2 regions of the Cellulomonas sp. C5510 genome follow, and region 2 is predicted to be linked to the other one. Evidence: predicted binding sites of a transcription regulator. Region 2 holds the regulator's gene; the other holds the start of a gene.
The links. The regulator LexA, encoded in region 2, represses DNA repair genes until DNA is damaged. The targets are predictions, from matches to a motif close to TCGAACANNTGTTCGA.
Positions count from the first base shown of each region.

Region 1: a site for LexA is predicted at 1,401-1,416, ahead of ruvA (Holliday junction branch migration protein RuvA). Genes of this name have one in related genera too.

Region 1 covers NZ_CP081862.1:2,201,425-2,205,164, reverse strand. Annotated here, with positions in the region: gene K5O09_RS10315 (YebC/PmpR family DNA-binding transcriptional regulator) at 1-617, shown strand, start outside; gene ruvC (crossover junction endodeoxyribonuclease RuvC) at 801-1,370, shown strand; gene ruvA (Holliday junction branch migration protein RuvA) at 1,479-2,099, shown strand; gene ruvB (Holliday junction branch migration DNA helicase RuvB) at 2,092-3,117, shown strand; gene yajC (preprotein translocase subunit YajC) at 3,213-3,626, shown strand; gene secD (protein translocase subunit SecD) at 3,714-3,740, shown strand, end outside.
Region 2 covers NZ_CP081862.1:2,473,308-2,477,047, reverse strand. Annotated here, with positions in the region: gene K5O09_RS11505 (LysR family transcriptional regulator) at 1-844, opposite strand, end outside; gene K5O09_RS11500 (aminotransferase class V-fold PLP-dependent enzyme) at 926-1,990, shown strand; gene lexA (transcriptional repressor LexA) at 2,129-2,869, opposite strand; gene K5O09_RS11490 (LysM peptidoglycan-binding domain-containing protein) at 3,163-3,600, shown strand.

The DNA.
Region 1 (3,740 bases), 270 kb from region 2:
CGACGCTCTACGACGCGATCCAGAAGGCCAAGAAGACCTCCGTCCCGAACGACAACATCGAGCGGGCGGTCAAGCGCGGCTCCGGTGCCGAGGCCGGCGGCGCGGACTACCAGACGATCCTGTACGAGGGCTACGGCCCCGGCGGCATCGCGGTCCTCGTCGAGTGCCTCACCGACAACCGCAACCGCGCGGCCGCCGACGTGCGTGTCGCGTTCACCCGCAGCGGCGGGCAGATGGCCGACCCCGGGTCGGTCTCGTACCTGTTCTCCCGCAAGGGCGTCGTCATGGTCCCCAAGGAGGGCACCACCGAGGACGACGTCATGATGGCGGTCCTCGAGGCCGGCGCCGAGGAGGTCAACGACGCGGGCGACCAGTACGAGGTGCTGTCCGAGGCCACCGACCTCGTGCCCGTCCGGACCGCGCTGCAGGACGCCGGCATCGAGTACGACTCCGCCGACGTGGTGTTCTACCCCGCGACGCAGATCGAGGTCGACGCCGAGGGCGCCCGCAAGATCCTGCGCCTCATCGACGCCCTCGAGGACTCCGACGACGTGCAGAACGTGTACGCGAACTTCGACGCCTCCGACGAGGTCATGGCGGAGCTCGACGCCGACTGACCTCCCGCGGCGGCCCTCCGCGGTCGCGCGCCCGACGACGCCCCGCCCGCCCCGTGCGCCGCGGGGCGCCGTCGCGTCCGGGCACCTGCTGGGACGGCGGACGGATCCGGACGCACCGACACGCCGGGCGGGTCCGTCCGCCCGGATCCGGACGGCGCGTCGGGGGGCTGCGAGGATGGCCGGGTGCGCGTACTCGGTGTGGACCCCGGCCTGACCCGGTGCGGGCTGGGCGTCGTCGACGGCCTGCCCGGCCGGAAGGTGCGGATGGTGGCCGTCGGTGTCGCGCAGAGCGCGGCCACGCAGGACGTCGACCAGCGGCTGCTCGTCATCGCCGCGAGCATCGACGAGTGGCTCGAGGAGCACGCGCCCGACGCGCTGGCCGTCGAGCGCGTGTTCGCCCAGCACAACGTCCGCACGGTCATGGGCACGGCGCAGGTCGCGGGCATCGCGATGCTCGCGGCCGCGCGGCGTCGTATCCCGGTCGCCATGCACACGCCCTCGGAGGTCAAGGCGGCCGTGACCGGCAACGGCCGTGCCGAGAAGCCGCAGGTGCAGTCGATGGTCCAGCGCCTGCTGTCGCTCGACGAGCTGCCGCGTCCCGCCGACGCCGCCGACGCGCTCGCGCTGGCGATCTGCCACCTGTGGCGCCCGGCGGGGGCGATCGGCTCGCCGCAGCGCGCACCCGGGTCGCTCACCGCGGCGCAGCGCGCGTGGGCGAAGGCCGAGCAGGCGTCGCGCCGCGTCCGCGCCTGACACGACGGCGGCCCGGGCGGCGCGTGTCGTTCGTACACCTGTTCGCACGGTCGTGGCAGACTGCACGCCGACGTCCGACCTCGCGGCGTCCGACGGGAAGGAGCCGGTGTGATCGCCTCGGTGCACGGGACGGTGCAGGCCGTGCGGCTGGACGCCGCCGTGGTGGAGGTCGGCGGCGTCGGCATGCTCGTGCAGGCGACCCCGGCGACGCTCGCCGGGCTGCGGGTCGGGCAGCAGGCGACCCTGCACACCTCGCTCGTCGTCCGCGAGGACGCGCTGACGCTGTTCGGGTTCGCGGACGGCGACGAGCGGGAGGTGTTCGAGGTGCTGCAGACCGTCAGCGGCGTCGGACCTCGGCTCGCGCTGGCGATGCTCGCCGTGCACACCCCGGACGGTCTGCGGCGCGCAGTCGCGGACGAGGACCTCGCGGCCCTCAAGCGGGTGCCCGGCATCGGGCACAAGGGCGCGCAGCGCATCGTCCTCGAGCTCGCCGACCGGCTCGGCGCCCCCGCGGCGGCCGGCGTCCCGGGCGGTCCGGCGGCCGCGGCGCGCCCCGGCGACCGCCGCGACCAGGTCGTCGAGGCGCTGGTCGGGCTGGGCTGGAACCAGAAGGCGGCGGCCGACGCGGTCGCGGGCGTGCTGGAGGGCGGCGACGAGCCGGTCGCCGAGTCCGAGGTCGCGGGCGTGCTGCGCGCCGCGCTCCGGGCCCTGGGCGGTGGGCGTGGCTGACGCGGACTCCGTCGTGCGCCCGGAGGCCGACGACCTCGAGCGGGCGGCCGAGGCGGCGCTGCGGCCCCGCCACCTCGCGGAGTTCGTCGGGCAGCGGGTGGTGCGCGAACAGCTCTCGCTGGTGCTGCAGGCGGCGCTCGGCCGGGGGCGCGCACCGGACCACGTGCTGCTGTCCGGCCCGCCCGGGCTCGGCAAGACGACGCTCGCCATGATCATCGCCGCGGAGCTGGGGACGTCGCTGCGCGTCACGAGCGGCCCGGCGATCCAGCACGCGGGGGACCTCGCGGCGATCCTGTCCTCGCTCGAGGAGGGCGAGGTGCTGTTCCTCGACGAGATCCACCGCCTCGCGCGCCCCGCCGAGGAGCTGCTGTACGTGGCGATGGAGGACTTCCGCGTCGACGTGGTCGTGGGCAAGGGTGCGGGGGCCAGCGCCATCCCGCTGTCCCTGCCGCCGTTCACGGTGGTGGGCGCGACCACGCGCGCCGGCCTGCTGCCCGCGCCGCTCCGGGACCGGTTCGGCTTCACGGGGCACCTCGACTTCTACGCCGACGACGAGCTGGAGCGGGTGCTGCTGCGGTCGGCCGGGCTGCTGGGCGTGCCTCTCGCGCCCGACGCCGCCGCGGAGATCGCGTCGCGGTCCCGGGGCACCCCGCGCATCGCGAACCGTCTGCTGCGCCGGGTGCGGGACTGGGCGCAGGTGCGGGGGGACGGCACGCTCTCGCTCGCCGCCGCCCGCGCGGCGCTCGAGGTCTACGAGGTCGACGTCCGCGGGCTGGACCGCCTGGACCGGGCTGTGCTCTCCGCGCTGTGCAGCCGGTTCGGCGGCGGGCCGGTCGGGCTGACCACGCTCGCGGTGGCCGTGGGGGAGGAGCCGGAGACGGTGGAGACGGTCGCCGAGCCGTTCCTCGTCCGCGAGGGCCTGATCGGCCGGACGCCGCGCGGCAGGGTCGCGATGCCCGACGCCTGGGCGCATCTCGGGCTCACGCCACCGGTGCCCACGGACAGCCTGTTCGGCTGAGCGGGGAACCCGCCGACGCCCCCGCTCGTTAGGAGCCCGGGACCGTGGCGCCTAGACTGCGGCCGACGTCAGACGCGATCAGGAGCTGTTTCTCCGTGGACTACTCGTTTCTCATCATCCTCGCCATCGGACTCGGGGCGATGTTCCTGCTGTCCTCGCGGCAGCGCAAGGCGCAGCGCCAGCAGCTGAGCTTCCGTGACAACCTGCAGCCGGGCCAGGAGGTCATGACCGGCTCGGGCATGTACGGGACCGTGGTCGAGGTCGAGGACGACGTCGTGACGCTGGAGTCGACCCCCGGCAACCGGTCGCGCTGGATCAAGGCCGCCATCGCCCGCCTGGTCGAGCCGCCGGTCGAGGAGGACGAGGTCGAGGACGAGGGCGACGCCGAGTGGCGTGACGAGCCCGGGGCGGTGCCGCCGGGGCTCATCGACGTGCCGGACGACCTGTCCTCGCTGCAGCCGCCGCGCGACGACGAGGGCCCGGACGGCCGGAAGAAGCCGCAGCAGTAGTCGAGGGGCCGGCCCACCGGGCCGGCAGCCCACCACCCGTACCGCCCGCGTCCCGTGGGCGGTACGCGCACGAGAGAAGACGATCCGTTGGCCCCACCCACCCGCCGCCGGCAC
Region 2 (3,740 bases):
CGGCGACGGCTTCGACGACCCGCGACGTGCCGGGGCGCGCGGGGTGGACCGTGACGCCGGGCTGCGGAAGGGCGGCGAGCGCGAGCCCGGGCAGCGTCGCCACTCCGAGGCCCGCGCGGACCAGGCCCAGCACGGCGAGGTAGTCGTCGGTGGCGAAGTCCACCCGGGGCGCGAACCCGGCACGCGCGCAGGCACCCACGAGCTGCGCCCGGCACTGCGGGCACCCCGCGATCCACGGGCGGTCCGCGAGGGTGTCGAGACGGACCGGCTCCCCGGGAGGGTGACCGTCGGCGTCGGGCAGCACGACGAGCACGTCGTCCTCCAGCAGCGGCACCCGGAGCAGGCTGCTGCCCTCGCCGTCGTCCGGCGGTGCGGTGTCCGCGTCCCGGAACGTCAGGGCGACGTCGACCCGTCCGGCGGCGAGCTCGGCCAGCGCCTCGGGCGGTTCCGCCTCGGCGAACGTCGTGCTCAGCCCGGGGTGCTCGGCGCGGAGTGCGGCGAGGGCGGCGGGCAGCAGGGTGGCGGCGCCCGAGGGGAAAGCTGCGACGCGCACCCGGCCGGCCCGCAGCGAGGCGACCGCGGCGACCTCCTCGAGCGTGGCGTCGAGCGCCGACTGCACGGCGACCGCGTTGCGGGCGAGCACCAGCCCGGCCTCCGTCAGGCGGACCCCGCGGCCCGCGCGGACGACGACCGGCGTGCCGATCGCCCGCTCCACCGCCCGGAGCTGCTGGCTCGCCGCGGGCTGCGTCAGCCCGAGGGTGCGTGCGGCGGCGGTGACGCTGCCGGTGTCGTGCACCGCCCTCACCAGGCGGAGGGCGGCGGCGTCGAGCGGGCGAGGTGGCATCCACGGAGCATAAGCCGCATGCATGGCTCGGCGAGGAACTCGCGCTTGTCTGCATGGCACCCTCCCGGCAGAGTCTCCGGCATGCGATCCCTCGACGAGCTGCGAGCCGACTTCGACCCCGCGCCGGGCTACCTGAACGCCGCGACGGCGGGCGTCGCGCCGCGCCGCACGACGCAGGCGATCCGGGACGACCTGGACCGCTGGGGGAGCGGCCGGCTGGACGTGCCGCGCTACGAGGCGGCGGTCCGGGAGGCGCGGGCGTCCTTCGCGCAGCTCGTGGGGGTGGACCCGGCACGCGTCGCGATCGGGTCGCAGGTCTCTGCGATGACCTCGCTCGTCGCGGGCTCCCTCCCCGACGGCGCGCGGGTCGTCTGCGTGGACGGCGACTTCACCTCCGTGGTGTTCCCCTTCCTCGCGCAGGGCGACCGCATCCGCGTCGAGCACGTCCCGCCCGCGGGGCTGGCCGACGCGATCGTCCCGGGCGTGGACCTCGTGGCCTACGCGCTGGTCCAGTCGGCCACGGGGGAGGTGCTCGACGACGAGGCCGTGGTCGCCGCCGCGCGCTCGGCCGGCGCCCGCACGCTGTGCGACCTGACGCAGGCGGCCGGGTGGCTCCCGGTGGACGCCGGCCGGTACGACGTGTCCGTCACGGCCGCGTACAAGTGGCTCTGCGCCCCGCGAGGCGCGGGGTTCCTCACGGTGCGCGAGGAGGCGCAGGACGCGCTGCGCCCGGCGCAGGCGGGCTGGTACGCCGGCGACGACCCCTGGGCCTCCTGCTACGGACCCGCGATGCACCTGGCGTCCGACGCGCGCCGGTACGACGTCTCCCCCGCGTGGCAGGCGTGGCTGGGTGCGGCGGAGTCGCTCGACGCGTTCGCCACGACCGACACCGCCGCCGTGCGGGCGCACGGGGCCGGACTCGCCGACACGCTCCGCGCGGGACTGGGTCTGGAGCCCGGCGGGTCCGCGGTCGTCAGCCTCGCGGACCCCGACGGCAGCCGCCTGGCCGCGCTCGAGGCGGCCGGCTGCCGCGTCGCAGGCCGGGCCGGGCGGGTCCGGCTGGCCTTCCACGTCTGGAACGACGAGGAGGACGTCGCCCGCGCGCTCGGGGCGCTGACGCGGACGGGCGGAGCCCTCCCGGCCTGAGCGTGCGCGGGGGACGTCCGCAGGAGCGCGCGCCCGGCCGCGCGGTGCACCTCGGCCGCGGGGCCGCCCGGGGGCGCGCGGCCCCGGGCGCGACGACCAGGAGCCGCCGCCCGCGAGGAGCTGACCGGGACCGGGCCGCTAGAGCGCGCGCAGCACCGAGACGACGCGGCCGAGCACCTGGGCGTGGTCGCCGTCGATCGGCGAGTACGCCGGGTTCTGCGGCAGCAGCCACACGTGGCCGTCGGCCCGCTTGAGCGTCTTGACGGTCGCCTCGCCGTCCAGCATCGCGGCGACGATCTCGCCGTTCTCGGCGACGGGCTGACGGCGGACGACCACCCAGTCGCCGTCGCAGATCGCGGCGTCCACCATCGAGTCGCCCACGACCTTGAGCAGGAACAGCTCGCCGGCACCGACGAGCTGGCGGGGGAGCGGGAAGACGTCCTCGACCAGCTGCTCGGCGAGGATCGGGCCGCCCGCGGCGATCCGCCCGACCACCGGGACGTACGCCGCCTCGGGGGCGCCCTCGCGGGCCGCGCTGTCCTCGTCGCCCAGGCCCGTCACGCCCGGCAGCGGGGCGACCCCGCGCGAGTCGTCCGGCTGGACGACCTCGATGGCGCGCGGCCGGTTGGGGTCGCGCCGCAGGTAGCCCTTGCGCTCGAGCGCGGTGAGCTGGTGCTTGACGCTCGACGGGCTGGTGAGCCCGACGGCGTCGCCGATCTCACGCATGCTCGGCGGGTAGCCGCGGGACTCGACCGAGGCCCGCACGGTCTCGAGCACCAGGCGCTGGCGCGGGGTCAGGCCGTCGCCGTCCGCGTCGAGCTCGACCACGGCGGACCCGTCGGCCGCGCCCGCCGTCGCGCCGGTTCCCTCGATCGCCATCTTCGCTCCCGTCCTCGTGGCGCCGGTGCCCGCTGCACCCGTCCGCCGTGCCGGGTGACGACGCAGGCGACGGGCTCCCGACCTGCCCGGCGGCGTCCGCCCGGCGGTCGTGTCAGACCCTCGTGGTGCGCTGTACCCGACGTCCCCGAGCGTAGGGCGCGTGCACGGGTGGATCAAACACCTGTTCGATCGTGTCTCGACATCCTGCGCCGGGTGTGGTTCAGTTCGTACAGACGTTCGAACGAACAGGTGTTCGACGGGTCGCGCGGCGGCCCAGGAGGGAAGTGGTGGAGATGAGCGCCATCGCAGTGCACCCGCGGCTCGCGACGCGTCCCGCGGCCGACCGACCGGCCCGCCCCCGCCCTGTCGCCGTCCGCTCGGCGGCGGCGCAGGCCGAGGGCCGGGCGCGTCCGGCCGCCCGCGTGACCGCCACCCCGGAGGCGTCGCTGCACCTGACGCGCCGGGGGCGCGCCGTCCTGCTCGTCCTGGCTCTGCTCGTGGTGCTCGGGGGTGTCGTCGGAGGCCGCGCGGTGGCCGACGGTCCGCGGCAGGCCACCGAGGTCACCACGCACGCCGTGGTGGCCGGGGAGACGCTGTGGCAGATCGCCACCGACGTGGCGGCGCCGGGTGAGGACGTGCGTGACGTCGTGCTGCGGCTGCAGGAGCTCAACGGGCTGCCCGACGCCTCGCTGCTGGCAGGTCAGGTGCTGCTGCTGCCCGCGGGCTCCTGACCTGCGGGTCCTGCTCGATCGGCGCCTCCTCGAATAACGGCATGTGAGGCTTGCGTAATTGAGCCGGGTCCCTCTACTGTGGTGCCACCTCGAACGGCTGGCTGGGGGGCTCGCCGCGAGGGACGCGTCGTCGTCGGCAT